Regions from separate parts of the Pseudomonas sp. KH_027 genome, predicted to be linked through region 2. Evidence: riboswitches for the same ligand, from Rfam matches in the RefSeq annotation. Region 2 holds a riboswitch; each other region holds the start of a gene.
What was found. Region 2 has a riboswitch for cobalamin ahead of AC3IYG_RS19645 (TonB-dependent receptor domain-containing protein). Riboswitches for the same ligand answer to the same signal wherever they lie in the genome.

Region 1: linked by a shared signal. The riboswitch ahead of cobO (cob(I)yrinic acid a,c-diamide adenosyltransferase) and the one ahead of AC3IYG_RS19645 (TonB-dependent receptor domain-containing protein) in region 2 are both predicted to bind cobalamin.
Region 3: linked by a shared signal. The riboswitch ahead of cobW (cobalamin biosynthesis protein CobW) and the one ahead of AC3IYG_RS19645 (TonB-dependent receptor domain-containing protein) in region 2 are both predicted to bind cobalamin.

Annotation. Positions count from the first base shown of each region.
Region 1 is NZ_CM174470.1:3,420,007-3,429,627, reverse strand. Features, by position in the region: gene AC3IYG_RS16075 (C40 family peptidase) at 1-50, shown strand, start outside; gene AC3IYG_RS16070 (C40 family peptidase) at 146-664, shown strand; gene AC3IYG_RS16065 (O-methyltransferase) at 697-1,359, shown strand; gene AC3IYG_RS16060 (hypothetical protein) at 1,394-1,714, shown strand; cobalamin riboswitch at 1,779-2,021, shown strand; gene cobO (cob(I)yrinic acid a,c-diamide adenosyltransferase) at 2,313-2,924, shown strand; gene AC3IYG_RS16050 (cobyrinic acid a,c-diamide synthase CobB) at 3,090-4,394, shown strand; gene bluB (5,6-dimethylbenzimidazole synthase) at 4,408-5,058, shown strand; gene cbiB (adenosylcobinamide-phosphate synthase CbiB) at 5,055-6,008, shown strand; gene cobD (threonine-phosphate decarboxylase CobD) at 6,019-7,011, shown strand; gene AC3IYG_RS16030 (cobyric acid synthase) at 7,008-8,459, shown strand; gene cobU (bifunctional adenosylcobinamide kinase/adenosylcobinamide-phosphate guanylyltransferase) at 8,473-8,994, shown strand; gene cobT (nicotinate-nucleotide--dimethylbenzimidazole phosphoribosyltransferase) at 8,991-9,621, shown strand, end outside.
Region 2 is NZ_CM174470.1:4,201,472-4,211,092, reverse strand. Features, by position in the region: gene thiL (thiamine-phosphate kinase) at 1-873, shown strand, start outside; gene AC3IYG_RS19675 (phosphatidylglycerophosphatase A family protein) at 870-1,388, shown strand; gene AC3IYG_RS19670 (substrate-binding periplasmic protein) at 1,400-2,125, shown strand; gene AC3IYG_RS19665 (TIGR02281 family clan AA aspartic protease) at 2,143-2,805, shown strand; gene ribA (GTP cyclohydrolase II) at 2,946-3,566, shown strand; gene AC3IYG_RS19655 (MFS transporter) at 3,563-3,979, shown strand; gene AC3IYG_RS19650 (cobalamin-binding protein) at 3,979-4,776, shown strand; gene AC3IYG_RS19645 (TonB-dependent receptor domain-containing protein) at 4,800-6,713, opposite strand; cobalamin riboswitch at 6,817-7,045, opposite strand; gene dxs (1-deoxy-D-xylulose-5-phosphate synthase) at 7,096-9,003, opposite strand; gene AC3IYG_RS19635 (alpha/beta fold hydrolase) at 9,111-9,621, opposite strand, start outside.
Region 3 is NZ_CM174470.1:4,754,821-4,764,441, forward strand. Features, by position in the region: gene cls (cardiolipin synthase) at 1-167, shown strand, start outside; gene AC3IYG_RS22255 (GNAT family N-acetyltransferase) at 240-752, opposite strand; gene cfaB (C17 cyclopropane fatty acid synthase CfaB) at 969-2,153, opposite strand; gene AC3IYG_RS22265 (HvfC/BufC family peptide modification chaperone) at 2,256-3,041, opposite strand; gene bufB (MNIO family bufferin maturase) at 3,032-3,877, opposite strand; gene bufA2 (BufA2 family periplasmic bufferin-type metallophore) at 3,936-4,187, opposite strand; gene cobM (precorrin-4 C(11)-methyltransferase) at 4,356-5,114, opposite strand; gene AC3IYG_RS22285 (cobalamin biosynthesis protein) at 5,144-5,554, opposite strand; gene AC3IYG_RS22290 (CbtA family protein) at 5,649-6,356, opposite strand; gene AC3IYG_RS22295 (CbtB domain-containing protein) at 6,367-6,552, opposite strand; cobalamin riboswitch at 6,663-6,879, opposite strand; cobalamin riboswitch at 7,021-7,230, shown strand; gene cobW (cobalamin biosynthesis protein CobW) at 7,352-8,404, shown strand; gene cobN (cobaltochelatase subunit CobN) at 8,487-9,621, shown strand, end outside.

The DNA of each region.
Region 1 (9,621 bases), 780 kb from region 2:
AACGCGCCTTGGCGCTGGCGTCGGTCAGCCGCAGTCCGCTGCACCGCTAGCCAATATTGAGTTCGGCCGGCGCGAGCGCAAAGCTTGCGCGCGCTGGCAGCTCACGGCAGAGTAGAGCGCATTCAGCATCAGAGCCGCCTCGCTTATGCCCGCCACGGCCCGTCTCGTCCTCGTCGTACTCACCGCGCTGCTGACTGCCTGCGCAAGCCAAACGCCCCCTCCAGAATCTGTTTTCCGCTCCCCGCTCGAGCAAACGGGCGCCGCCGATGACGTGCTGTTCCGTGCCTTGGGGCTGGTCGGTACGCCTTACCGTTACGGCGGCAATACCCCGGACAGCGGTTTCGACTGCAGCGGCCTGATCGGTTATGTCTATCGCGATGCCGCCGGCATCGCCTTGCCGCGCTCGACCCGCGAGCTGATCGGCATGCGTGCGCCGAATGTGCGGCGTGATGCGCTGCAGTCCGGCGACCTGGTGTTCTTTGCCACCAGTGGCGGCGGCCAGGTCAGTCATGCCGGTATCTATGTCGGCGAAGGGCGCTTCGTCCATGCTCCCTCCAGTGGCGGCACCGTGCGCTTGGACAGCCTGGCGACGGCCTATTGGCAGAAGAGCTACCTGAATGCCAAGCGCGTGCTCAGCCCCGCCAGTCTTGCCCGCAGTCCCTGAGCGGTATGCGCCCATTCACTTAGGAGTGCTGCATGACTGGCCGTACCCTTAACCTCGACGATGCGCTGTACGGCTACCTGCTGGATGTTTCCTTGCGTGAAACGCCACTGCTCCAGCGCCTGCGCGAGGAAACCCAGGCCTTGCCCATGGCGCGCTGGCAAATCGCCCCGGAGCAAGGCCAGTTCATGGCGCTGCTGGTCAAGCTCACGGGTGCCCGGCGCTTGTTGGAAATCGGCACTTTCACCGGCTACAGCGCCCTCTGCATGGCCGCCGCCATGGCCGAAGACGGCCAACTGATCTGCTGCGACCTGCCCGGCGACTACAACGCCATCGCCCGCCGTTACTGGCAGCAGGCCGGCGTGGACGAGCGCATCGACCTGCGATTGGTGCCAGCGCTGGAAACCCTTGGCCTGCTGGAGCGAGAAGGGCAGAGTGAAAGCTTCGACCTGATCTTTATCGACGCCGACAAGGCCAACTACCCGGTTTACCTGGAGCATGCCCTGGTGCTGACCCGGCCTGGCGGCCTGATCCTGTTCGACAACACCCTGTGGAGCGGGCGTGTGCTGGAACAGGCGCCCGACAGCGCTGACACCCGCGCCATCCAGTCCCTCAACCGCCGGCTGAAAAGCGACCAGCGCCTGGACCTGTCACTGTTGCCGATTGGCGATGGTTTGACCCTTTGCCGTAAACGCTGAGCACCGCCAGGGCGCAAGAACGACATGCAGCCACATGCCTGAACCCATCCGCCTGCCGCCCCAAGCCGAAGCCTGTGAACTTTGCGCCCGGGTGTTGCCGCTTACCCGCCATCATCTGATTCCCAAGGCTCTGCACGGTAAAACCTATGTGCAGAAACGCTTCGCCAAGACCGAGCGCATCACCGCCACGCTTTGGGTCTGCCGCGCCTGTCACAACCATATTCACGCCACCTTCAGCGAGAAGGAACTGGCGCTGGCCTACAACAGCCGTGAAGCGTTGCTGGAGAACGCCAGCATCCGTGCGTTTGCGCACTGGCTGGGGAGCAAGCCTGCGGGCTTTATGCCCAAACGTTGAGCCTGTTGCCGCACCCAGCCAGCAATCGGCCTTGGGATTTGACGCTCCAGTGCCAAGCCTCTACCCTGCCAGCCTTGCTTCAGGTGCCCCGCTAAGGGGTGAAACAGGGAAGCCGGTGCGTTTGTCGCTGTTTATTCAATCAACAGCCTGGCCAAACCATTCCGGCGCTGCCCCCGCAACGGTAGGCGAGCCAAGAAACCGCTTTTTAACCACTGTGCCTGGCACGGGAAGGTGCGGTTTCCAGAACACCGGTTCTTCAGGTGTTCCGCTCGCAAGCCCGGAGACCGGCCTGTCGCAGTCCACGGCATCGCGGAGGGCGTTGTCTGGCGTGTGGGCCGCTGCATTGTGGCCGGCGCGTCTGTCGTTCTCCGTGTGCCTTACCCTGCCTGAGTCGTGTGGGCGTGAGTGGCGCAGATCCTGTCTTGATGAATATGCCTTTGCTGGTCCCGGTGTCGTCGATTCGTTCGGCGCTGGCGAGCATTCTCCCACCGTGCGGTGGGCGCTATTCTTTCTCGTCACCGTGCTTCTACAGTCTCTTTCGCGCTTCCAGCGGTGTTTTGGCAGCCTTCAACGTGCAGCAAGGTTCTGAGGTGAAACGATGAGCGAGTCAGCAGAAAGAGACGCCCGCCACAAGGCTCGCATGGAGCGCAAGAAGGCCCTGGTCGACGAAAAGATCGCCCAGGCCCAGGACGAATACGGCCTGTTGCTGGTGCATACCGGCAACGGCAAAGGCAAGAGCAGCTCGGCTTTCGGCATGGTGGCCCGGGCCTTGGGCCATGGGATGAAGGTCGGCGTGGTGCAGTTCATCAAAGGCGCGGCCAGCACCGGCGAAGAGCGTTTTTTCCGTCGTTTCCCCGAAGAGGTCAGCTACCACGTGATGGGCGAGGGCTACACCTGGGACACCCAGGATCGTCAGCGCGATATCGACAAGGCGGTGGCTGCCTGGGCGGTTGCCAAGCAATTGCTGAATGACCCGGAGATTGGCCTGGTGGTGCTGGATGAGCTGAATATCGCGCTCAAGCACGGCTACCTGCCACTGGATACGGTGCTGGCCGATATCGGCGGGCGCCCGCTGTTGCAGCACGTGGTCGCCACCGGTCGCGGTGCGCCGCCCGGTTTGATCGAGGCGGCGGATACCGTGACCGAAATGGGCCTGCTCAAGCATGCGTTCAAGTCCGGGGTGAAGGCGCAGAAAGGGGTGGAGTTTTGAGGTTTTTCGTCTGCGTTCAAGTAAATGAGTTAGCTGTTGTAGGAGCGGGCCATGCCCGCGAAACGGCCCATTGCGGGCATGGCCCGCTCCTACAAAGAGCTGCAGTCCGGCCCGAAGTCATACAGGGACATAGCCAATGAACTCACCCTTGCACAGGTTCCCCGTATGAATTCGGCACGCCAATGCCCGGCACTGTTGATCGCCGCCCCGGCTTCCGGCCAGGGCAAGACCACCGTCACCGCCGCCCTGGCGCGGCTGCATACGCGCCAGGGCAAGCGGGTGCGGGTGTTCAAGTGCGGGCCGGACTTTCTCGACCCGATGATCCTCGCCCGCGCCAGCGCCGCGCCGGTCTATCAGCTCGACCTGTGGATGGTCGGCGAGGTGGAAAGCCGTCGCCTGCTCTGGGAGGCCGCCGGCGAGGCCGACCTGATCCTGATCGAAGGGGTCATGGGTCTGTTCGATGGCACGCCGTCTGCCGCCGATTTGGCGCGGCATTTCGGTGTGCCGGTGCTGGCGCTGATCGACGGCTCCGGCATGGCCCAGACCTTCGGCGCCATGGCCCATGGCATGGCCACCTTCCAGGCCGATCTGCCATTCTCCGGGGTGCTCGCCAACCGCACCGGCAGCAGCCGCCATGGCGAAATTTTGCGCGATTGCCTGCCGACGCACATTCGCTGGTACGGCGCCTTGCCGCGCAGCGCTGCGATCGAACTGCCGAGCCGCCACCTGGGCCTGGTGCAGGCCGAAGAGCTGGCCGACCTGGACGCCCGCCTGGATGCCGCCGCCGATGCCTTGGCCGCGAGTGCCGACGTTGGCTTGCCAGCGCCGGTGTGCTTTGCCGCGCCGCAGGTGCATGAGTTGCGGAGCACCGAGCCGCTGTTGGCCGGTGTGCGTATCGGCGTCGCGCGCGATACCTCCTTCGCTTTCATCTACCAGGCTAACCTCGACCTGCTGAGCGAGCTGGGGGCCGAGTTGGTCCCGTTTTCGCCCTTGCAGGATGCTGCGCTGCCCGTGGTCGACAGCCTCTATCTGCCCGGTGGCTACCCCGAGTTGCACCTGCGGCAGCTGGCGGCGAACCAGCCGATGCGCGCGGCGATTCATGCCCATCACGCCGCTGGCAAACCGATCCACGCCGAGTGCGGCGGCATGCTCTATCTGCTCGAGGCATTGACCGATAAAGATGGCGAGTGCGGCGAACTGCTCGGCCTGCTGCCCGGTACGGCGCTGATGCACAAACGCCTGAAGGCGCTGGCGTTGCAGGAAGTCGAATTGCCGGAAGGGCGCCTGCGCGGCCACACCTACCACTATTCTGAATTGGCCTGCGCGCTGGAGCCGCTGGCCCGTGGCGTCTGCCCGACTTACAAGCGCACGGCCGAGGCGGTTTACCGGATCGGCCGGCTCACCGCTTCTTATATCCACCTCTACCTGCCGTCCAATCCCCGGGCGGCGGCGGCCTTGTTCTTACCATGAGCGAGTCGATCGCATGAGCCAGCACGCTTTCAGCGACGCCGAGCGCGCGGCGGTCTACCGCGCTATTGCCGAGCGTCGGGACATGCGCCACTTCAGTGGCGGTGAGGTCGCGCCCGAGCTGCTGGCACGCTTGCTGGAGGCGGCGCATCAGGCCCCGAGCGTTGGCTTGATGCAGCCCTGGCGGTTTATCCGCATCACCCGGCCAGGCTTGCGTGAGGCCATTCATGGCCTGGTGGAAGAGGAACGGGTGCGCACTGCCGAGGCCTTGCAACAGCGTTCGGATGAATTCATGCGGCTCAAGGTCGAGGGCGTGCGCGATTGCGCCGAGTTGCTGGTGATGGCGCTGATGGACGGCCGCGAGGCCCATGTGTTCGGCCGCCGCACCCTGCCGGAAATGGACCTGGCTTCGGTCGCCTGCGCGATCCAGAACCTCTGGCTCGCCGCCCGCGCCGAAGGCCTGGGGTTGGGCTGGGTGTCGTTGTTCGACCCCGAGGCCCTGGCCACGCTGCTGCACCTGCCGGTCGGGGCCAAGCCAGTGGCGGTGCTGTGCCTGGGCCCGGTGCCGGAGTTCTACCCCGTGCCGATGTTGCAGCAGGAAGGCTGGGCCACGCCCCGGCCGCTGGCCGAGCTGGTGTTCGACAATCTCTGGGATGAACGGGCATGAGCATCGCCCTGTTGAGCGTGGCCGGGGTGGCGCTGGATGCGCTGTTGGGCGAACCCAAACGCGGGCACCCGCTGGTGGCATTCGGGCGTCTGGCCGATGCGCTTGAACGGCGCTTCAACCGGCCCTTCACGCTGCCGTCGGGCGAAGCCGATGCGCCGCATCAGGGTATCGGTCGCGGTTGGCGCAGCCATGGCGTCACGGCCTGGGTGTTGGCGGTGTTGCCGCTGACGCTGGTGGCTTATCTGTTGAGCCTGCTGCCCTATGTCGGCTGGCTGGTCGAGGTGCTGGCGCTGTATGCGGCCATCGGCTTGAAGAGCCTGGCCGAGCATGCCGAGCCGGTGGCCCGGGCGCTGCGCGAGGATGATCTGCCGCAGGCGCGCAAGCGTGTCGGTTACATGGTCAGCCGGCAGACCGCTGAGCTGGATCACGAGGCCGTTGCCCGCGCCGCCACCGAGTCGGTGCTGGAGAACGGCAGCGATGCGGTCTACGCCGCACTCTTCTGGTTTGTGCTGCTGGGTGCGCCGGGCGTGGTGCTGTACCGCCTGAGCAATACCCTGGATGCCATGTGGGGGTATCGCAATGCGCGTTTCGAACGCTTCGGCTGGGCCGCGGCGCGGATCGATGACGTCCTCAATTACATTCCTGCACGACTGGTTGCACTGACCTATGCGTTGCTCGGCAAAACCCGGCTGGCATTGCGCTGCTGGCGTACCCAGGCACCGACCTGGGACAGCCCCAATGCCGGCCCGGTGATGGCGGCCGGTGCGGGTGCGCTGGGTGTCGCCCTTGGCGGGCCGGCGGTGTACCACGGTGAGTTGCACCAGCGCCCGCGCCTCGGTGAAGGGCCGGCGGCCGATGCGCAGTCTATCGAGCGCGCGGTCAGCCTGGTGCGCCGTGGTGTGCTGCTCTGGCTGCTGATCTTGCTGGTCGGAGGCCGACTGTATGTCTGAGTACGGCGGCATGCTTGAGCACGGCGGGCGTTTGCAACTGGCGGCGCGGCAATACGGGATCGCCGCGGCCGACTGGCTGGACCTGTCCACCGGTATCGCGCCCTGGCCCTGGCCGCTACCGGAGATTCCCCGGCGTGCCTGGGCCCGCCTGCCGGAAACCGAAGATGGTCTGGAGGCCGCCGCCAGCGCCTATTACGGTGCCGAGCAGCTGTTGCCGGTGGCCGGTTCGCAGGCTGCGATCCAACTGTTGCCGCGCTTGCGCCGCAGTGGCCGGGTTGGCGTGCTGTCGCCCTGTTACGCCGAACATGCCGAGGCCTGGCGCAAGGCCGGGCACAGCGTCCGTGAATTCGACGAGGATCAGCTGGATGCCTGCCTCGACGATCTCGACGTGCTGGTGCTGGTCAACCCGAACAACCCCACCGGGCGGCGCATTGAGCGCACACAACTGCTCGATTGGCATGCGCGGCTGGTGCGGCGGGGTGGTTGGCTGGTGGTCGATGAGGCTTTCATGGACAACACGCCGGAACACAGCCTGGCCGCCACCAGTGGCCGCGAAGGGCTGATCGTGCTGCGCTCGTTCGGCAAGTTCTTCGGCCTGGCCGGTGCCCGCTTGGGCTTTGTGCTGGCGGCAAACAGCCTGTTGCAGGCGCTGGCCGAACAGCTCGGGCCCTGGACCATCAACGGCCCGACCCGGGTGCTCGGCGCGGCCTGCCTGCGTGATGGCGAGGGACATGCCCTGCAGCGCCGGCGCTCGGCCCAGGCCAGTCAGCGCCTGGCTCAAGTGCTCGGGCGCCATGGTTTGCCGCCGGCTGGTGGCTGTGCGCTGTTCCAGTGGTTGCCGAGCAGCGAGGCGCAGGCCGTGCATGAGTTTCTCGCCCGCCGCGGCATTCTGGTCAGGTTGTTTGTGGCAAGCAGCAGCCTGCGTTTCGGCCTGCCGGCGGATGAAGCCGACTGGGCCCGCCTGGAGCAGGCGTTGCAGGCCTATCGGCTGGAGTGTGCATGAGTACGTTAATGGTCCAGGGCACGACCTCGGATGCCGGCAAAAGCACCCTGGTCGCCGCGTTGTGCCGCTGGCTGCATCGCCAGGGTGTGGCGGTGGTGCCGTTCAAGCCACAGAACATGGCGCTCAACAGTGCGGTGACCGCCGATGGCGGTGAAATCGGCCGCGCCCAGGCGGTGCAGGCCCAGGCCTGTGGCTTGGCGCCGCACACCGATATGAACCCGGTTTTGCTCAAACCCAACAGCGACACCGGTGCCCAGGTGATCATCCACGGCCGTGCCATCAGCAGCATGGAAGCGGCGGCCTACCACGACTACAAGCGCGTCGCCATGCAGGCCGTGCTGCAATCCCATCGACGCTTGAGCGGCGCTTACCGGGTGGTGATGGTGGAGGGCGCCGGTTCGCCGGCGGAGATCAACCTGCGCGCTGGCGACATCGCCAACATGGGTTTCGCCGAAGCGGTGGATTGCCCGGTGATTCTGGTGGCCGATATCGACCGTGGCGGGGTGTTCGCGCACTTGGTCGGGACCCTGGAGTTGCTTTCCGAAAGCGAACAGGCGCGGGTCCAGGGTTTTGTCATCAATCGTTTTCGCGGTGCCTTGAGCCTGTTGCAACCCGGCCTTGACTGGCTCGAACAGCGTACCGGCAAGCCGGTGCTCGGCGTGCTGCCGTACCTCAGCGATCTGCATCTGGAAGCCGAGGACGCCATCGACAGGCGCCAGACGCGCAAGGCCGAACGCGTGCTGAAAGTGGTGGTACCGGTGCTGCCACGGATCAGCAATCACACCGACTTCGACCCGTTGCGCCTGCATCCGCAGGTCGATCTGCAGTTCGTGGCGCCGGGCCAGCCGATCCCGCCGGCGGATCTGATCATCCTGCCCGGCTCGAAAAGCGTGCGCGCCGACCTGGCGTTTCTGCGCGCCAACGGCTGGGAAGACGCGCTGCAACGGCACCTGCGCTATGGCGGCAAACTGCTGGGGATCTGCGGCGGTTTGCAGATGCTCGGCCGTAACCTGCACGACCCGCTAGGCTTGGAAGGTACGGCGGGTTCCAGCTCGGGTTTCGGCCTGCTGGAGTTCGATACCGTGCTGGCGGCGGAAAAACAGCTGCGCAATGTCCAGGGCCATCTATGCCTGGAAGAGGCGCCGGTCAGCGGGTATGAAATCCATGCCGGCGTCACCAGCGGGCCGGCGCTGGCGTTTGCCGCCGTGCGCCTGGCCGATGGCCGCAACGATGGCGCGCAGAGTGCCGATGGGCAGATCCTTGGCACCTACCTGCATGGCCTGTTCGAAGCGCCGGCGGCTTGCAGCGCCTTGCTGCGTTGGGCCGGCTTGCGCGACGTGCAGGCGGTCGATTACCAGGCCCTGCGCGAGCGCGATCTCGAACGCTTGGCCGATCTGGTCGAGCAGCATCTGGACTGCGCGCGGTTGCGCGAACTCTGTGGGCTCTAGCTAAGGTTTGTGCATGATCGAACTTATTTTGGGCGGCGCCCGCTCCGGCAAAAGCAGTCTGGCCGAGCGCCTGGCGGCGCAGAGCGGCCTGCCGGTGACCTATATCGCCACCTCGCAGGCCCATGACGGCGAGATGAGCGCGCGTATCCGGCAGCACCGCGAACGGCGCCCGCGTGAGTGGGGGTTGATCGAAGAGCCGCTGGCGCTGGCCCGCGTGCTGGCGGAAAACGCCGCCGAGGATCGCTGCCTGCTGGTGGACTGCCTGACGCTGTGGTTGACCAATCTGCTGATGCTGGACGAGCCGGCGCGGCTGGCGGCCGAGCGCGAGGCGCTGCTGGCCGCTATCGCGCGACTGCCGGGGCGGATCATCCTGGTCAGCAATGAAACCGGGCTCGGCGTAGTGCCATTGGGTGAGCTGACCCGCCGTTATGTCGATGAGGCGGGCTGGCTGCACCAGGCTTTGGCCGAGCGTTGCCAGCGGGTGATTTTCACCGTCGCCGGTTTGCCCATGATTCTCAAAGGAGTGCCGTTATGAGTCTGTCCTGGTGGTCTGCACCTTGTCAGCCGCTGGATGCCATCGCCAGCAACAAGGCCCTGGCCCGCCAGCAGCAATTGACCAAGCCGGCCGGTTCGCTCGGCCAGCTGGAGCAGGTGGCGATTGACCTGGCCGGCATGCAGGGGCGCGAGCGGCCGAGCATCGACAGCCTGTGGATCGCGATTTTCGCCGCCGATCACGGCGTGGTGGCCGAGGGGGTTTCGGCCTATCCGCAAGCGGTCACCGGGCAGATGCTGCGCAACTTCGTGACCGGCGGCGCGGCTATCAGCGTGCTCGCTCGGCAGCTGGATGCCGCCCTGGAGGTCATTGACCTGGGCACCGCAGTGCCGCTGGAGCCCTTGCCGAATGTGCGGCATCTGCAGGTTGGCGCCGGTACGCAGAATTTTGCCCAGGGTCCGGCGATGACCCAGGCCCAGGCCCTGATCGCTCTGGAAGCCGGTCGCGACAGCGTGCGCCGTGCCCTCGCAGCGGGAGCCGAGCTGTATATCGGCGGCGAGATGGGGATCGGCAACACCAGTTCGGCCAGCGCCCTGGCCTGTGCCTTGCTGGGCTGTCCGGCACGCCTGATGGTCGGCCCCGGCACCGGCCTGGATGTGGCTGGCGTCG
Region 2 (9,621 bases):
TGTTCGCTGCTGGCCGTGCCGGCGGGCGAACAGTTGGCGATCTCCACTGACACCCTGGTTGCCGGGGTGCATTTCCCCGATCCCTGCGATCCTTTCCTCTTGGGCCAACGGGCCCTGGCGGTCGCGGCCAGCGATCTGGCGGCGATGGGCGCCAACCCGGTCGGTTTCACCCTGGCCTTGACCTTGCCGCACGCCGAACCCGCCTGGCTGGAGGGTTTTGCCCGCGGGCTCGACCGCATGGCGCAAGGCTGCGGCCTGACGCTGATCGGTGGCGATACCACGCGCGGCCCGCTGAGTCTGACCCTGACCGTGTTCGGTCGGGTGCCGGCCGGCCAGGCGCTGACGCGCCAGGGTGCCCGGCCTGGCGATCTGCTTTGTGTCGGCGGGCCGCTGGGCGATGCGGCGGCGGCTTTGCCGCTGGTGCTCGGACAGCGGCAGGCCGCAGAGGATGTCGCCACGCCGCTGCTGGCGCGTTACTGGTCGCCGCAGCCGCAGTTCGGCCTGGGGCTGGCCTTGCGCGGCAAGGCCACGGCGGCGCTGGATATTTCCGACGGCCTGTTGGCGGATTGTGGGCATATCGCCGCGGCTTCCGGCGTCGCGTTGCGCATCGAGCGCGACAGGTTGCCGTTGTCGTCAGCGCTGCAGACATGGCTTGATGTGGATGCCGGCTGGCAGTGTGCGCTGAGTGGCGGCGATGACTACATTCTGGCGTTCACCTTGCCGGCAGAGCATCTTTCGGGTTTGCAGGCGGCTTGGCCGATTCATGTGCTCGGGCGCGTCGATGCCGGGTCGGGAGTGCTGCTTGTGGATTCGGCGGGGCAGACCATTGCGCAGGCGGCGCGTGGCTATCAACACTTTGGGGGCAAAGGGTGAGTGATTCAAGCAACGCGCCGGTAAGTGCGGCGCCGCCTTCGGTGTGGCGCAATCCCTGGCATTTCCTCGCCTTCGGCTTCGGCTCCGGCACCCTGCCGAAAGCACCGGGCACCTGGGGTTCATTGGTGGCGCTGCCCTTTATCCCGCTGTGGCAGATGCTGCCGGACTGGGGTTATTGGCTGATGCTCGGGGTCACCATGCTGTTCGGCTTCTGGCTGTGCGGTAAGGTCGCCGATGACTTGCGCGTGCATGATCATGAAGGCATTGTCTGGGACGAAATGGTCGGCATGTGGATCACCCTCTGGCTGGTGCCGGAAGGGTGGCAATGGTTGCTGCTAGGCTTTCTGGTGTTTCGCTTCTTCGACATCATCAAACCCTGGCCGATTCACTGGATCGATCGGCATGTGCATGGCGGCGTCGGCATCATGCTCGATGACGTGTTGGCCGGGGTCTTCGCCTGGCTGGCGATGCAACTGGCGGTCTGGGGCTGGGTCTGGTTCCAGGGCGTAGCCTGAGGGAATGGCTTATGCGTGGCTTGTGGTTAGGACTACTGCTCTGCGCTCAGGGGGTATTTGCGGCGGCGCCTGAGCCCGTTGTGCCCGGTGCGATTCGCCTGGCCAGCGAGGTATGGGTTGGTCATACCGAGGCCGACGGTAAAGGCTTGGCCTGGGACGTGCTGCGTGCGGTGTTCGAGCCCGCCGGGGTCAAGTTGCAGATCCGCAGCGTGCCCTATACCCGTTCGATCGGCCTGGTGCAGCGTGGCGAGGCAGATGCCTGGGTCGGCTCTTACCTGGACGAGATCCAGGAGGGCGTGTTCTACCCGCGCTGGCACTATGACGCCGATCAGATCAGCGCTCTCGGCCGCGCCGACAGCCCGGAGGTCAACCTGAAGACGCTCGGGAGCTTTCGTCTGGCCTGGGTGCGCGGCTATGCCTACCAGAAATATTTGCCGAACTTGACCAACTTCCAGGAAATTTATCGCCGCGACGGTATTCTCTCGATGCTGGCTCAGGAGCACATGGATTTCTATATCGATGCGCGCACCGAGGTGGATGATGTGCTCGGCGAGACGAACGACACGTCGGCCTACCGGATCACCGATCTCACCCGCCTGCCGCTCTACCTGGGTTTTGCCGATACCGCGAGTGGCCACGCGCTAGCCGCGCTGTTCGATCGGCGCATGGGCGAGTTGGTAAGAACTGGCAGCCTGCGCGCGCTGTATGCTCGCTGGCAGCAACCCTATCCCTTTTGATTAAGACGAGTAGCTCGATGCGTCGCCTGAACCTGTTTGGTGCTGTTGTGTTGCTGGCCGTCGCCAATTTGCTTGCTGCCAGTGCGCTCTGGGCCGCGCCGCAGGTGCAGGTGGTCGGCCTGTTTCCGGGTGCGGCGGTGCTGAATGTCGATGGCCAGCGCAAGCTGGTGAAAGTCGGCCAGGCCGGTCCGGGTGGTGTGGTGGTGGTCAGCGCCGACAGCCGGGGTGCGGTACTGCGTGTGGATGGCGTGGAGCGCACCTATAGCCTCAGTCGCGAGTACAGCGCAGGCTTTGCCGTGCCGACCAAAACCCAGTTGAGCATCGCCAAGGGAGTCGGCGGGCATTACTGGGCGGCCGGCTCGGTCGATGGCCATCCGGTGCAGTTTCTCGTCGATACCGGCGCCACCTCGATTGCGCTGAACGATGCTCAGGCCAGACTGCTGGGGATCGATTATCGAGTGGAGGGGCGGCCAACGGTGGTCAGCACCGCGAGCGGCACGGCCAAGGCCTGGCGTATTACCCTCAAGCGGGTCAAGGTCGGTGGCCTGGAAGTGCTCGGCGTCGAGGCCGTGGTGCTGGAGGGGGCGGCACCCACCGAGGCACTGCTGGGCATGAGCTTTCTCAGTCGCGTGAGCTGGCGCGAGGAGCAGGGCGTGCTGGTGCTGGAGTCCAAACTGTAAGCCAGAAGCGTCGCGGTGGTTCTAAAGATCGAACCGATTGATCTTTATGGCCAGCTATTCAGACTGACTCGCCGGCGGATGCTGCTGTTACAATGCCGCCCCTTGCGAATTTACCGCCCTCTCACCTACAGGAGCATCCGGTGCCTGTCGTATTCGTCGCCGCCTCCCAACTGCCCACCCCTTTTGCCGTGTTCACCATGCATGGTTTTCTCGAGGAGGCCACCGGGCGTGAACATGTAGCGCTGACCCTTGGCGACGTGGCCGATGGCGCGCCGGTACTCGGGCGGCTGCACTCCGAGTGCCTGACCGGCGATGCCTTGTTCAGCCTGCGCTGCGATTGCGGTTTTCAGTTGGAGGCCGCCCTGCGCGCCATCGCCAAAGAAGGCCGCGGCGTGCTGCTCTACCTGCGCCAGGAAGGCCGTGGAATTGGCTTGCTGAACAAAATCCGCGCCTATGAATTGCAGGATGGCGGCGCCGATACCGTCGAAGCCAACGAACGCCTGGGTTTTGGTGCCGATCAGCGCGACTATGGTATCTGCCTGCCGATGCTCGAACACTTGGGCATTGGCTCGCTGAAGCTGATGACCAACAATCCGCGCAAGCTGAAAGCCTTGGCCGGCATGGGTATTCCGGTCTCCGAGCGCATGCCGCTGCAGATCGAGCACAATCCGCACAACAAGCACTACCTCGCGACCAAGGCCGGCAAGCTCGGCCACCTGCTGGGCAACCAGCACCAGGGCGAGGCCGAGGAGAACCTGTGACCCGCGCGCAAGTGCGACGGCGGCTGGCGCTGCTCTGGTGGCGCCAGGTCGGCCTGGCTCTGGCGCCGCTGTTCGTGCTCAACCTGTTGTTCGGCACCGGCAAGACGCCCTCGGGGCTGGCGATGCCCTTGTTCATTGCCGGGCTGGCGTCAATGTTCGTCAGTCTGCCGCTGTTCAGTGCCTACAAGCGCGTGCTGATCGCCACCGAAAAAGCCCTGGATACGCCCGCTGAGCCCGCGGCCTGGCTGGAGCTGGAGGATTGCCGGCGGCTGGCGTTTCTCGGTGCCGGCTTGCCGGCCTGGATTGCCGCCATTGCGCTATTCGCCGGCCTGGAGGCGATCCCGCTGATCCTGCTGGCGCTGTCCAGCCTGGTGCTGCTGTACCTTTACCGCATCCCTCGCCAACTCGGCTGATGGCCCGCCTGCTCGCCTGTCTAGTGCTTGTGCTGGCCTGGCCGGCGGTGGCGTACGAGCGGGTGGTCAGCCTGGCGCCGTCCCTGAGTGAACTCATGCTGGAGCTGGATGCCGGCGAGCTGCTGGTCGGCGTGCTGGACGGTGGCGAGCGCCCGGCCGCGCTGGCGCACCTGCCCTCGGTCGGGCGCTATGGCCAACTCGAGCTGGAAAACCTGCTGGCGCTCAAGCCCGACCTGGTGCTGCTCTGGCCGGACAGCATCAGCGCCAGCCAGCGCGAGCAACTCGAGCGCTTTGCTATTCCCATCTATGTGGCCGAACCTCGCGGTCTCGATCAGTTGGCCGAGCAGTTCAGCACGCTCGGCCTGCGCATTGGCCGTGCCGAGCGTGGCCGGCAACTGGCCGCGGACTTCCGTCAGGGGCTCGCCGAGCTGCGCCAGCGCTACCGGCGCGAGCCGCCGTTGCGGGTGTTCTACCAGGTGTGGAACGCGCCGCTGTACACCGTTGGCGGTACGCAGATCATCAGTGCCGCGCTGCAGGTCTGCGGCGCGCAGAATATCTTCAGCGATCTGACTCTGCCGGCACCGCAGGTGAGTGTCGAGGCCGTGCTGGCCCGCGATCCGCAGGTGATCATCGCCGGTAGCGACGCCGAGCTGGCGCAGTGGAAGCGCTGGCCGCAACTCGCCGCGGTGCGCGATGGTCGGTTGTGGACAGTGCCGGACAAAGGCCTGGAGCGCCCCAGCTTCCAGATGCTGGAGGCCACCCGCCAGCTATGCGAGGTGCTGGCGCGAGTGCGCTGAGGCGATAGGGGCGGCCCGATTGCTTACAGGTCTGGTGTCCAGGTGATCCCCAGCAGCAGTGCTCGGCCCTCTTCCTGATAGGCGTAGTTCACTCGCTGGTAGGCATAGAGCGTGCGACTGTAATCCTTGTCCAGGACATTGCTCAGTTTCAGATCCAGCGTCACTTCGTCACTGGCGTGCCAGCTGCTGCGCAGCCCGAGCAGGCCGTAGCCGGAGATACGCTGCAGGTTATCGATGTCATCGTAGCTAGAGCTAACGACCTGCCATGTGGCACCGAAACCATAGGCACCGAGCTGGCGGTCCATATCCAGGTTCAGCGTGCGCCGAGCTTGGCGCGGCAGGGTATGCCCACTTGCCGTGTCGCGTGGGTCGAGCAGGCTGGCATTGACCGAGGTGCGCCAGCCCAACACATCCCGTTCGAGGCTGAGCTCCAGCCCTTGCAGGCGCGCAGTGTTGAGGTTGACCGCGCGGTAGATGAAGTTGACCGGGTCGTAGAGCTCGGTGCTGATCAGGTCGCGTACCTCGTTGCGATAGGCCGCCAGGCTCCAGCGTGTTTGCCAGTGCTCGCCCCGCAGCTGCACCTCGTAGTTGCGTGAATGTTCGGGCTCGAGATCTGGATTGCCGATGTAGCCATTGCCGTCGTCGGGCCAGTACAACTCGTTGAAGGTCGGCGCGCGGAATCCTTCGCTGTAGGAGGCGATCAAGTCGATGGCGGTGTCAGCCAGGGGGACGGTCACCGCCGTATTCCAGCTGTTCTGGTTGCCGAACTGCTGGTTCTGATCATGACGCATACCCAGCTCCGTGGAGAACAACTCGCCCTGGAAGCGGTGTTGGATGAATGCCGCTTGGTTCCAGCGGCTTTGCTGGTCGTAAGGGGTGGAGCTGTGCAGTTGGTCCTCATACCAATCGGCACCGAGCAGCAGGCTGTGGCTGTCGCTCAGTTGCAGGGTGTTTAGCCAGTTCGCAGCGTCGCGATAGGTGTTGAACACGCTGTGTTCATCGCTCAGCTTGTCTTGGCTATGTTGACGATTTTCGCTGTGGCCCAGCTCCAGGCGGCTGTTCCAGGCATCGCTGAGTTGCACATCGACGTAACCGGAAGCGGCGCTCAGCGTGAAGTCGCTGTAAGGCTGCTGTGGAAAACTCTCAAAGGTGGCCATGTCGAAGCGGCCAAATGGGTTGTCGAATTCGTTGCGGCCTCGTTGGTCCAGTACGCTGAGCCCGGTTTCGAGTTCCTCGCTGAATTGGTGGCTGAGGTTGAGGCTCAGCGCCTTGTTGCGATAGGCGTCGTGGTCCGCGTCGGAGTCGAAGGAGAGCCCTGTGCGGTCGATGCCAGCGGTTTCGTCGAGGCTGGTGTTGAGGCTGAAGCGGGTCTGTTGATCGCCACCGCTAAGCCCAAGGCTGCGTTCCCAGGTGTTGTTGCTGCCAGCACCCAGATGCAGGCGCGGCTGCAGGCCTTGCTCGCCGCGGCGGGTAAAAATCTGGATCACCCCGCCAATGGCGTCGCTGCCATACAGCGCGGAGCGTGAGCCGCGCACAACTTCCACACGTTCGATCTGCTCAACGCTGAGGTATTGCAGGCTGGCACCACCATCGGATGCCGAGCCGATGCGTTGACCATCTACCAGCACCAGGCTTTGTGTATTGCTCGTGCCACGGATAAAGACTGAGGCATTGCTGCCGCGCCCGCCGTTCTGCACGACTTGCACGCCGGGTGCGCGGGCCAGAAGCTCAGTGACCGAACTGGGTTGCAGGCGATCAATATCTTCGCGGGTGAAAACGCTGGTTGCCGCAGTGGTGTCGGCCAGCGGTTCGGGCACGCGCCCGGAGGTGATCACCATGGCCGGGAGTTTCAGCGTATCGCTAGGTTTGCTGGGGGCATCGGCCTGACTGAGCGGTGGCAGGAACACTGCAGCCAGGGCGAAACGGGACAACTTCATCGATCAATCCTCAAAAGAGCGGAATACTTTTGAGAAGGGCAGGGACAAGCGCGGGAGCCGGGCAAAGGGCCGTCGGCGCTTGACGGTGATGCCCTCCGCAACACCAGTCGAATCCGCACAGGCCGGTCTCCGGGCTCTCGACTGGAAGAAGGCTCTTCCCGACCCGAGCGCCTTCCCAGGAAAACCCAGTGGCATTGATCGGGCTAGCAGCGCGTGGGCTGCGGTCGATTACCGTTGCGGGGGCAGCGCCGGGATGGCTCGTGAGACGAGCGCACCGGCTTCCCGTTTAACGTTGTTCGTACGAACAGCGCACCTTGGCGGAAAATAGAACGCGCGCACCTTAGTGCGCGCGGGGTATGGATTCAAGCGAAAGCTGAGAGGCTTAGCTTGAGCCGCGCTCAAGTTGCGCCAGACGCATGCGTACCGAGGCTTCGATGCCGGCGGCATCCAGGCCGCATTCGGCGAGCATGGCCGCCGGTTTGGCGTGCTCGACGTAATAATCGGGCAAGCCCAGGTGCAGGATTGGCGTGAGCAGGTTCTCGCGGGCGAGGAATTCGCTGACGGCGGAACCGGCGCCGCCCATCACCGAGTTCTCCTCGATGCTCACCAGCAGTTCGTGGCTGGCCGCCAGTTGGCGCACCAGGGCTTCGTCCAGCGGTTTGACGAAGCGCATGTCGACCACCGTGGCATCCAGGTTGGCGCCGACCATCAGGGCGTCGGCCAACTGCACGCCGAACGCCAGCAAAGCAACTTTTTGCCCTTGGCGACGAACTACCCCTTTGCCAATTTCCACCGGCACCAGCGCCTGTTCGATCACGGCATTCGGGCCGCTACCGCGGGGGTAACGCACGGCCGCCGGGCCATTGAACAGGTAGCCGGTGGTGAGCATCTTGCGCAGTTCGTTCTCGTCGCTCGGGGTCATCACCAGGATGCCGGGGATGCAGCGCAGGTAGGAGAGGTCGAAGCTGCCGGCGTGGGTCGGGCCGTCTTCGCCGACCAGGCCGGCGCGGTCGATGGCGAACAGCACGTCGAGGTGCTGCACGGCAACATCGTGAATCAGTTGGTCATAGCCGCGCTGGAGGAAGGTCGAATAGATCGCCACCACCGGCTTGGCGCCTTCGCAGGCCATGCCGGCGGCGAGGGTGACGGCGTGCTGCTCGGCAATCGCCACATCGAAGTAGCGCTGTGGGAAGCGCTCGCTGAAGGTCACCAGATCCGAGCCTTCCTTCATCGCCGGGGTGATGCCGGTGAGGCGCGGGTCGGTCTCGGCCATGTCGCACAGCCACTGGCCGAACACGGCGGAATATTTCGGCCCGCTGGCCTGCTTGGGCGCCGAGACGGGCGGGTTGATCGGCTCCAGCTTGGTGATGGCGTGATAGCCGATCGGGTCCAGCTCGGCCGGGGCGAAGCCCTTGCCCTTTTTGGTGATCACATGCAGGAACTGCGGGCCTTCCAGGTCGCGCATATTGCGCAGCGTGGTGATCAAGGTCGGCAGGTCGTGGCCGTCGATCGGGCCGATGTAGTTCCAGCCCAGTTCCTCGAACAGGGTGCCGGGCACCAGCATGCCTTTGGCGTGTTCTTCGGTCTTGCGTGCAATCTCCCAGGCGCCGGGCAGGCGTGACAGCACTTTCTTGCTGCCCTCGCGCATGCTCGCGTAGGTGCGGCTGGAGAGGAGCTTTGCCAGGTAATTGGACAGACCGCCGACATTGCGCGAGATCGACATGTCGTTGTCGTTGAGCACCACCAGCATGTTGGCCTTGACGTCCGAGGCGTGGTTCAGCGCTTCGAAGGCCATGCCCGCGGTCAGCGCGCCGTCACCGATGACGGCCACCGATTTGCGTTTGCTGCCCTGCAACTGAGCGGCGATGGCCATGCCCAGCGCGGCGCTGATCGAGGTGCTGGAGTGGCCGACGCCGAAGGTGTCGTACGCGCTCTCGCTGCGCCGGGGGAAGGCGGCGATGCCGTCCTTCTGCCGCAGCGTGGTCATCTGCTGGCGGCGGCCGGTGAGGATCTTGTGCGGGTAGGCCTGATGGCCGACATCCCAGACCAGGCGGTCTTCCGGAGTATCGAAAACGTAGTGCAGGGCGATGGTCAGCTCGACCACGCCGAGGCCGGCACCGAAATGCCCGCCGGTCTGCCCGACGGTGTAGAGCAGTTCTTGGCGCAGTTCGTCGGCGAGCGTTTCCAGCTCCGCCTCGCCCAGGCGACGCAGCCCGGCCGGCGTCTCTGCGGTGTCGAGCAGCGGCGTTGCGGGGCGTTCGCGGGGGATCTCGTGAAACGTCGTGGGCATCAGGCAGATCGTTATAGGTATAAAAGATGCGGCAGTTTACCTGATGCGCGACAAGCTGCCCAAGCGGGGTGATCGACAGACGCTGCGGTTACCGTTGCAGCGCCTTTTCAGGCTGGATAGTGGCGGCTGAGGAAGTCCAGCAACAGGCTGTTTACCGGCGCGGCTTGTTCGCTCTGAATCCAGTGGCCGCAGTCTGCCAGCACATGCTGCTCGAGGTTCGGCACCAGATCGACCATGCGCTTGAGGGTGTAAGCCTCCAGTTTGCCGACCGGGTCGTCTTCGCCGAGCAGGAACAGTGTGGGTTGCTGCACCTCGAGCCCGGCGAGTGATTCGGTGCTTTGCCAGTTGTGGGTGAAATTGCGGTACCAGTTCAAGGGCCCGCGAAAGCCGCGTTCGGCGAAGGTACTCAGGTACACGGCGAAGTCCGCTTCGCTGCACCAGGCGGGAAACGCTTGTGGTTCGGGCAGGCCGTCGAGCAGGCGGGCGTCGGCCGGTTGGTCCCGTAGCAGGGTCTCGCCCAGGCCGCCGAGCAGCAGGCGCAGGCTGCGTTCGATGTTCGCATCGAGCTCGGCTTCGGCCACCCCCGGCTCCTGAAAGTACAGGATGTAGTTGAATCGG
Region 3 (9,621 bases), 550 kb from region 2:
AGATCATGCTGCTGACCGTCGACCGCGGCTTCGCTCAGGAAGTCGAGCGGATGCTGGAAAACGATTTCGCCCAATCGCTCGAACTGGCGGCGGGCGACGACCAGCATATCCATCGCCTGCGCCAGCTCGGCATGCGCGTGGCGCGGCTGATTTCACCGATTCTGTAGCGGTCGGGGCGCCTTGTCTGCCGCCTTTCCCGAGCCCCGCATTCGCGAGGACGACGGTTGAGTCCCGCCGACTCAATCAGCCGATTCGACGGTGAGCTCTTCGTGGTAAAGCTGCAGGCCGCGTGCCTGATAGTTGGCCAGGGCGCTGGGGTGATCCAGGGTGCAGGTGTGTACCCAGACACGGCGGGTACCTGGCCACGCCCAGGCCGATTGCAGCGCATGGGTGAGCAGCGGGCCACCAAAGCCGCGGCCGAAAAACGCTTCGGCCAAGCCAAAATAGAGAATCTCCACAGCGCCGTCATCGCTTCTGAGCAGCTCGTAGTAACCGGCGATCGCGCCCTGGTGATAGGCCACCCAAGTACGGTGCTGGGCCTGGTTGACCAGTGCCCGCCATTGCGCATCGGACCAGGACAGTTTGTCGGTCCAGGCCCAGGGTTCGCCGATCAGTTGGTAGAGAAAGCGATTGAGCTGGAACTGCTTGATCTGGCACTCGACGATCAGCAAATCCTCGCTCATCGGCTTGCCGCGAATGTGCTCAGGGCTGCACATTTCCAGGTAGTAGGTGGTGTAAGAGCAAGCAGTCATGTTCGGCGCATCCAGCAATAACCGTATGGGTTCACGACCCATACGGCGGCTCGCGAGTGTGCCGAGGCTAAACGAACAAAACCCCCAACGGCAACGCCGAGGGGGGCTTTTCTATTCCGTATGTAACCGGCCGCTACTGATGCCGACACACGCCGAGCCAGCGGTCCCAGCTCCGTAGCGGCGAGATCGGCGCCAGATTGGGCAACACACGCGATCTCAGCAATACAGATCCGCCCGACTCCAGGGCAGCCCGTGGGAACCATCGCTTGACGGCTTGACCGCCAGGATCTGATGCAGGTTCATCCAGCCGTGGGCAAAGCCATAGGCGCAACCGGCCAGATACAGACGCCAGATCCGCAACACCTGCTCGGGCACCAGGGTGGCGGCTTGCGCCAGCGTGCTTTCCAGATTGGCGCTCCAGAACTCCAGGGTGCGCGCGTAATGCAGGCGCAGGCTTTCCACGTCCACCACTTCGAGGCCCGCCTCGCTGAGGTGCGCCGTCATGCTCGCCAAATGCGGCAGTTCTCCGTGAGGGAACACGTAACGGTGGATGAACTCACCGGCGCCACGCCCAACCGGCCGACCATCGGTGCACTTGGCGGTGATGCCGTGGTTCAACACCAAACCACCGGCCCGCACCGCGCCAAACAGACGTTGGCAGTAAATCGGCAGGTTGGCGTGGCCGACATGCTCGAACATGCCGACGCTGACGACTTTGTCGAAACGGCCGTCCTGCGGCAGGTCGCGGTAATCCAGCAGCTCCAGTTGCACCTTGGCGTCCAGGCCTTCGGCCGTAACCCGTTCGCGAGCCAGCTCCAACTGGGCCTCGCTGAGGGTGATGCCAAGCACCTGCACGCCGAACTCACGGGCAGCGAAACGTGCCAGGCCGCCCCAACCACAGCCGACATCGAGCAGACGCTCGCCCGGCTGCAGCCGCAGCTTGCGACACAGATGCCGCAGTTTGGCCTGCTGGGCCTGCTCGAGACCTTCCGTGCCGGTCTCGAAGTAGGCGCAGGAATAAACCATCTCGCGATCCAGCCAGAGCGCGTAGAACGCGTTGGAAAGGTCGTAATGGTAGGAAATCGCGGCGGCATCGGTGGCCTTGTCGTGCTCGGTGCGCGCCGGCAAGCTGGGGTCATCCTCGCCGATCAGTGCCTGGCTGAGCACATCGCCGATGCGAATGACTTCGCTGATAGGCCCCTCCAGGCCCAGCCGCCCCTCGACGTAAGCACCGCCCAGTGCATCCAGGCTGGGATGGTTGAATTGTGCGATCAGGCTCGGGTCCCTGAGCACCATGGTGACACTCGGCGCAGGGCCGAGGTCGAGCTCATGGCCGTTCCACAAGCGCAGCCGCAAGGGCAATTGAAGTTCGCGCAGGCTCGGCGGAAGTTGCGCCAGCATAGGAAGCCCCCCGTTTACACTCATTAGTGCAAGCGTAGTTCAAATGACTCCCAGGCCCAGCGGCCGGTTCAACAACCTGGCTATAGGCACAACAGATTTTGTCTATGAGCACTGCCGTTGCAGCAGCCCGTCGCTCAGCCACTGCTTGAGCCAGGTTGCCGCCTGCACCGGTGCGGCGTCGCCCTGCGCGCTGAGCTCGCCGCATAGCTCGGCGAAACTCCAGCCGTGCTGACTCATGCCGGCCAACGCCGAGGCCTCGGCAGTACCCAGGCTGCGATAGCGGCTGACCAGGCCCTGGCGCCAGATCAGGCAGACCTCGGGCTGCGCCAGCACAGCACTGGCCGGAAACTCGGCGCTCGCCTTCACCGCCTGCCAGAGCGCCAGGCTGTTGTAGCGGCAGGCCTGCCATTGCACGTTGGGCAGCAGCCGCACCTGCAAACCGGGCCAGTCTTCGGCCGGCAGCGCGGCCATGTCTTGCAGCGTCAGCAGTGGTGCATCGGGCGCATCGAAAGCCAGGGTGAACGCCCACTCCAGGCGCGCCAACTCCGCCAGCGGCGCGCTTTGCGCGGCGACCAGGTAGCCTTCGATAAAATCCGCCAAGCGCGCGCCCAGCCAGCGCAGGCTGTAGTGCCGCGACGGATGAGCCTGCACATAGGCATTCATCAACGCCGCGAACTCGTCGTCGCCCAGCCAGTGGTGCACGGCGGGATAATCGCCACGCAAGGCCTCCTGCAGGCGTGCGCGGTAGGCATTGTGATAGATCGCCAGGCCTTGCTCGACAGGCAGCGTCGGACTGCCCAGCAGGCTTTCGCGCAATGCCGCGCCGGGTAGCGGTTGCGCGCCCAACAGGTAAGCTTCGACCTCCAGTTGCCAGTCGTTCAGGCGCATGCGGCCTCCGTGCCGAGTGCCACAGCCGCATAAGCGCGAGCCTGGTTCAGTTCATCGAGCAGTACGCCCAGGGGTGGGAAGTTATCGTCGCGCTCCAGCAGCGTGGCGACCGGGCCGAGGTGCCGCAAGGTGCGCTGGTAAAGCTCCCAGACCGGATCGCTGACCGGCTGATCGTGGGTGTCGATCAGGTAACTGCCGTAATCGCTGTGCCCGGCCAGATGCAACTGGCGAATCCGTGCGACCGGCAACGCGCTGATGAAGTCCCAGGGCTCGAAGCCGTGGTTGCGCGCACTGACGTAGACATTGTTGACGTCCAGCAACAGCTCGCAGCCGCTCAGTTCGCTGAGGGCCGCGAGGAACTGCCATTCACTGAAATCCGAATTCGCGGTGCGCACGTAACTGGAGACATTTTCCAACACCAGCGGCCGCTCCAGCACATCCTGCACCTGGCGCACACGGGCAGCCACATGCTGCAGGCTTTCTTCGGTGTAGGGCAGCGGCAGCAGATCGTGCAACTGATGGGCGTTACCGCGGCTCCAGCACAGATGATCGGAGATCCAGGCCGGTTCGACCCGCGCGGCAAGCTGTTTCAGGCGCTGCAGGTAGTCTTGATCGAGCGGATGCGGGCCACCGATGGACAGCGAAACGCCGTGCATCACCAGCGGGTAGTGCTCGGCGATGGCGTCCAGGTAATACAGCGCCTTGCCGCCCTCGACCAGGTAATTTTCCGAGACGATCTCGAACCAGTCCACTGCCGGGCGCTGCTCGAGAATTTCGCTGTAGTAGTCGCTGCGCAACCCCAGGCCATAGCCAAGACAGGGGATAGCTGAAGACATGCCGAACTCCTTCACCAAAAGGGCCGGGGTGGCCGCAAAACGGCCACCCCAAGCGCACTTACGGGCCGACTTTACCGCCGGCATTGTTGCACTCGGCGAGGGTCAAGGATTTGAAACCTTGACCTTTGCAGGAGCCCTGGCCTTTGCAGGCGTTGGAGGCGGTCTTGCAATCGTTCTGGCCTTTGCAGGAGGTCACGCCATAACAGTGAACCATGGCTTCTTCGGCGAAAGCCTGAGTCGAGATGGTCGCGAACAGTCCAGCAGCGGCGAGAGCGAGCGCGGCGCCAGCTGCAGCGGTTTTGATGGTCATGTGGTCTTCCTCGATAGTGTGGGGTGGTCTGCCGTGGACGGCTTATTGGGTCCCGACATAAAGATAGAGTGAGGACAGTTTCTGACGTTACAGCCGGGCAAAAAAAATAGTATTTATTTATCCCGCAGCCGCCCGACCCAATGCGCCTCTGCGCGCGCCGCGCCTGGATCAGCCTTTGTCCGCCGGCCGATACAGGTGCTCATGACCTGCGCGATAGAGGTTGGAGTCGGCGAAATCCTCGGCCGCCAGCACCCGCCCGACCAGGATCAACGCCGTGCGCTGGAAGCCCTTGGCCTGCACCTTGGGCTGGATGTCGGCCAGGGTGCCGCTGACCCAATCCTGATCCGGCCAGCTAGCGCGGTGCACCACCGCCACCGGGCAGTCGGCGCCGTAGTGCGGTAGCAGTTCGGCGACTATCTTGGGCAAGTGGCTGATACCCAGGTGAATGGCCATGGTGGCGCCATGGCGCGCCAGGTCCGGCAGCTGTTCACCGGCAGGCATCACGGTTCTGCTCGCATAGCGGGTGAGAATCAGGGTTTGCGAGATGCCCGGCAACGTCAGCTCGCTTTCCAGCAGCGCCGCACAGGCCGCGGTGGCCGTGACGCCTGGAACGATCTCGAACGGGATCTGCAGCCGCCGCAGCAGACGAATCTGCTCGCCGATGGCGCCATACAGCGACGGGTCACCGGAATGCACGCGGGCAACGTCCTGGCCACGCTTATGGGCCGCCTCGATCAGGGCGATGATTTCTTCCAGATGCAGTTCGGCGGTATTGACCAGCAACTCGGCACGATGACCGTCGAGCACGGCCTCGGGCACCAGCGAGCCGGCGTAGAGGATCACCGGGCAGGAGCGGATCAAGCGTTGCCCCTTGACCGTGATCAGCTCAGGGTCGCCGGGGCCGGCGCCGATAAAATAGACCGTCATGGGTCTCTCCTGAATCGCTTAGTGAACACTTATGCGCGACGAACGCAGGCCAACGCAACGCTGGCGCTGGCGCTGCTGTGTTTGCTGATCGACAGTTCGGCCGGGCCTCCGCCGACCCTCTCCGCCTGCGCCAGCGCACAGGCTTCGGCCACCCCGGCGCTGCCGGTGACGCGCAAGGCGATGGCAGAAGGCTGCGTCAGGCGGCTGTCGAATGCCGCCAGCTGCGCGGCAGAGAAAAACGCCAGTGACACCCCCAGGCTTTGCGCCAAAGCCAGCAAGCCGGGCTCGTTGCGTTTCTGCTCGATGCTGGCCAGCCCGCTGACATCCGCCAGTTGCAGGCCATGGGCCTGCAGCGTCTGCTGCAACAGTTCAAGCAGTTCGGCTTGCGCGCAACCACGCCGACAGCCGAGGCCGGCAATATACAGCGGGGCCTTGCTCATGGTCGCGACGCCGAGGCTTGAGCAACGAAAAACCCGCTGACGGCAGCGCCGCCAGCGGGTTCGCAAACCACCGGCCGAGGGCCGGAGCGGTGACTCACGCCGCGCTGGAACCAGCGAAGCGGCGATACAGCCAGGCCGAGAGCAACCCCAATGCCACCCAGAACAGTGCATTGGTAATCAGCGAGGCCCAGATGAACTGATGCTCCAGCGCTTGCGGCGCCAGGCTCGCATGCACCTCGGGCTGCGGCGCGCCGATCAGATGCGGCACCAGCAGCACTGCCAGGCCGACGATACGCAACGGCCAATGCCGCCCGAACGCGATCAGCGCCAGGCCCACAGCCGTGGCCGTGGCCGTGCCGATCCACCAATACTGGCGCAGCGCCAGATCGGCGGCGGCAGTGCCCGGCAATTCCGGCGGCAAGCCCAGCGACGGCGCCAGGCTGAACGTGGCGAAACCACCCAGGCCCCAGAGCAGGCCTTCCCAGGTGCGACCCGGCGTACGCAGGCTGTACAAGCCCGCCAGCATCAGCGCGAAGCCGACCGCGACCACCAGATTGCCACCGGTGGTGGACAGCACACGCTGCCAGCCATCTTCCGGCGCCCAGGCCTCGGCGCTGTGTTCATGAGCGGCAACGCCGGCCGCATGCGCATGCTCGGCGACCTGTTCGGTGGCCGGTGCACTGTTTTCGAAGGTTTCCGCGGTCAGAATCAGCGGGGCGACCCAGAAGCTCTGCAACAGGGTCAGTAAAAGTGCTGCCAGCAGCCCGCTGAAGCCGGCCGTCTGCGCGATGCGCTTGATCATGGCAAACCTCTCAGTGGCACGGGAACGCGGCGCTGTGACGGGTATCGTGGGCAGCGTTATGCACCGCCTCGATATGCGAAAAGCCGGCGAAATACACCAGCAACGCACCCAACAGACCGGCACCGATGGCCAGAACCAGGCGTTGCGAGAGCGAGGCGCTGGCCTCGGCAGAATGTGTCAGGGTGCTTGTGGACATGATCGTTCCCTCTGTACTGGAAGTGAAAACCTAGCAGAAGGGAACGCACGAGGAGCCGAAATGCGGGCGCATTCAGACTTCCGGCTTGCGCCCGCCCACCGCGGGTTTGCCAAACTGTAATGATTCAGGCCGGTCTCCGGGCTTGCGACGACTGTGATTCACAGTGCCATGGGACTCGCCTTCCCATACCTCGCGGCACAGTGGCTGTACGATCCCATCATTCGCTTACCGTTGCGGGGGCAGCGTCGGACTAGCCGCAGGGGCGCACCGACTTCCCGTTTCACCTTGCGCACGACCGCGCAAGACACCTGAAACAGCCCTTCTAGGACATCACGGAACGCTGCCGAGCGTCAACTTCGGCGCACAGGGCGCAATCGGCTATCCTCTCCCATTTATGGGAGAGGGCCGGGGGAGAGGGCCGCAGCGAACACCGTTCACCAGCTGATTTGACCCGACTCCAAGCACTGCGTAGCCTTGCCGCTTCGAGGTTCTCTGCGCTGAATACGCGTCAGAGCTAAGAGGGAACATGGACAAATGCCATGGCTGCCCCCGCAACTGTAAGCGACTTGATCTCTTCCAATGCCACTGCCGTACGCGGGAAGGCGAAGAGAGGGGCCCCTGATTAGGGCGCGGGGCCAAGTCGCGAGCCAGGAGACCTGCCTCGAACTGCTGTGTACGACAACCGGGCGGGGTGATCCGGTGGCGAATTGCTGATGCGGGCCCGACTCTCGGGTGCACCAGGCTCGTCACGCATGCCCGCCGATCCGATTTCGCTTCGATCCGAACAGGGCTGCGACGCATGAAAAGCTTGGCCAAACTCCCCGTCACCATCGTTACCGGCTTTCTCGGCGCCGGCAAAACCACCCTGCTCCGGCACATGCTCAACAATGCCGAAGGGCGACGCATCGCGGTGATCGTCAACGAGTTCGGCGAACTCGGCATCGACGGCGAAATCCTCAAGCAATGCACCATCGGCTGCAGCGAAGAAGAAGCCGTCGGCCGTGTCTATGAGCTGGCCAACGGCTGCCTGTGCTGCACCGTGCAGGAAGAATTCTTCCCGGTCATGCGCGAGCTGGTGGCACGCCGTGGCGACCTCGACCAGATCCTCATCGAAACCTCCGGCCTGGCCCTGCCCAAGCCGCTGGTGCAAGCCTTCAACTGGCCGGAAATCCGCAATGCCTGCACCGTCGACGCGGTGATCACCGTGGTCGACAGCCCGGCCGTGGCCGCCGGCACCTTCGCCGCCTTCCCCGACCAGGTCGACGCCCAGCGTCGCGAAGACCCGAACCTGGACCACGAGTCGCCGCTGCACGAACTGTTCGCCGACCAACTGGCCAGCGCCGATCTGGTGATCCTCAACAAGGCCGACCTGCTCAGCCCCGAAGCCCTGGCCGCGGTGCGCGCCGAAGTCGCCGAGGAGCTGCCACCCGCGGTGAAAATCATCGAAGCCCGCAGCGGCGAGCTGCCGATCGCGGTGCTGCTGGGCCTGAATTCGGAAACCGAGCTGCACATCGACGCCCGTAAGACCCACCACGATCTGGAAGACCACGAAGAGCACGACCACGACGAGTTCGACTCCTTTTCCGTCGAACTGCCGGAAGTCGAGGAAGCCCTGCTGCTGACCGTCCTCAATGGCCTGGTGGCGCGCCACGGCGTGCTGCGCATCAAGGGCTTCGCGGCGATTCCCGGCAAGCCGATGCGCCTCTTGATCCAAGGCGTGGGCAAACGCTTCGACAAACACTTCGACCGTGCCTGGCGCAGCGACGAAAGCCGCGTCAGCCACCTGGTGATCATCGGCCAGGAGCTGGACCAGGCGGTTATCCGCAACGAGCTGCGTACGGCGTTGGCATGAAGCCAAACACGCTATCGCTCTTGCTTTCGCCCCCTCTCCCGCAAGCGGGCGAGGGATGCAAAGCCGCCGAGTCCCCTTAGCCATGCACCTGTTGCGCACCCAGCCCGGCGGTTTCGTCCCCGCCGACGGCATCGCCCATCTGGCGCAGACCCCCGCCGATGTCGTGATCCTCTGCACCGGCGACTCGCACCTGTCGCTGCTGGCCGAGGCGGCGCGCGATCTACCGGCTAACTACCCGAGCCTGCGGCTGGCCAGCCCGGCACAGTTGCAGAACCATGCCTCGGTCGACCTCTACGTCGAGGAAGTGCTGCAGCATGCCAAGGTCATTCTGATTTCCGTACACGGCGGCCTCAGCTATTGGCGCTACGGCATCGAACGCCTGGTCGAGCTCGCGGAACGCGGCGCGCAGTTGATTCTGGTGCCGGGCGACGACAGCCCCGACCCGGAGCTGACGGCGTTGGGCAATGTCAGCGCCGAGCAGGCTGAACGCCTCTGGCAGTACCTGCGCCAAGGCGGGGTGGACAACGCCCGGCAGCTCTATCACTACCTGGCCAGCACCTGGCTGGACGGCCACTACCGCTGGATCGAACCGCAGCCGCTGCCGCGCGTGGGCGTTTATCACCCGCGCCAGGCCAACGCCGGGCTGCGCCATTGGCAGGCGGATTGGCTGACCGGGCAGCCGGTGGTCGGCCTGCTGTTCTACCGCACCCATGTGCAGTCGGCGAATACCGCGTTTATCGACGAATTCTGCCAGCGCCTTAGCGCACAGGGCCTGAATCCTCTGCCGATTGCCGTCGCCAGCCTGAAAGAAAGTGCCTGCCTGGCCGTGGTCGAAGCGCTGCTTGATCAAGCCGACGCGAGCCTGATCATCAACACCACCGGCTTCGCCCAGTCCAACCCCGAGGCACCGAACCTGCGCCCGTTCCGCCGCAACGTGCCGGTGCTGCAAGCCATCTGCGCGCTGGACAACCTGCCGCTCTGGCAAGCCAACCCGCAGGGCCTGGGTTCCCGCGACCTGGCCATGCACATCGCCCTGCCCGAGCTGGACGGGCGGATCATCACCCGGCCGATCAGCTTCAAGGGCCTGGCCTGGCGCAGCGAGCGCAGCCAGAGCGACGTGGTCTGCTACCAGGCCGAACCCGGACGGATGGACTTCGTCGCCGAACTGGCGCGCCGCTGGATCGAGCTGGCGCGCCTGCCGAGTGCGGACAAGCGCA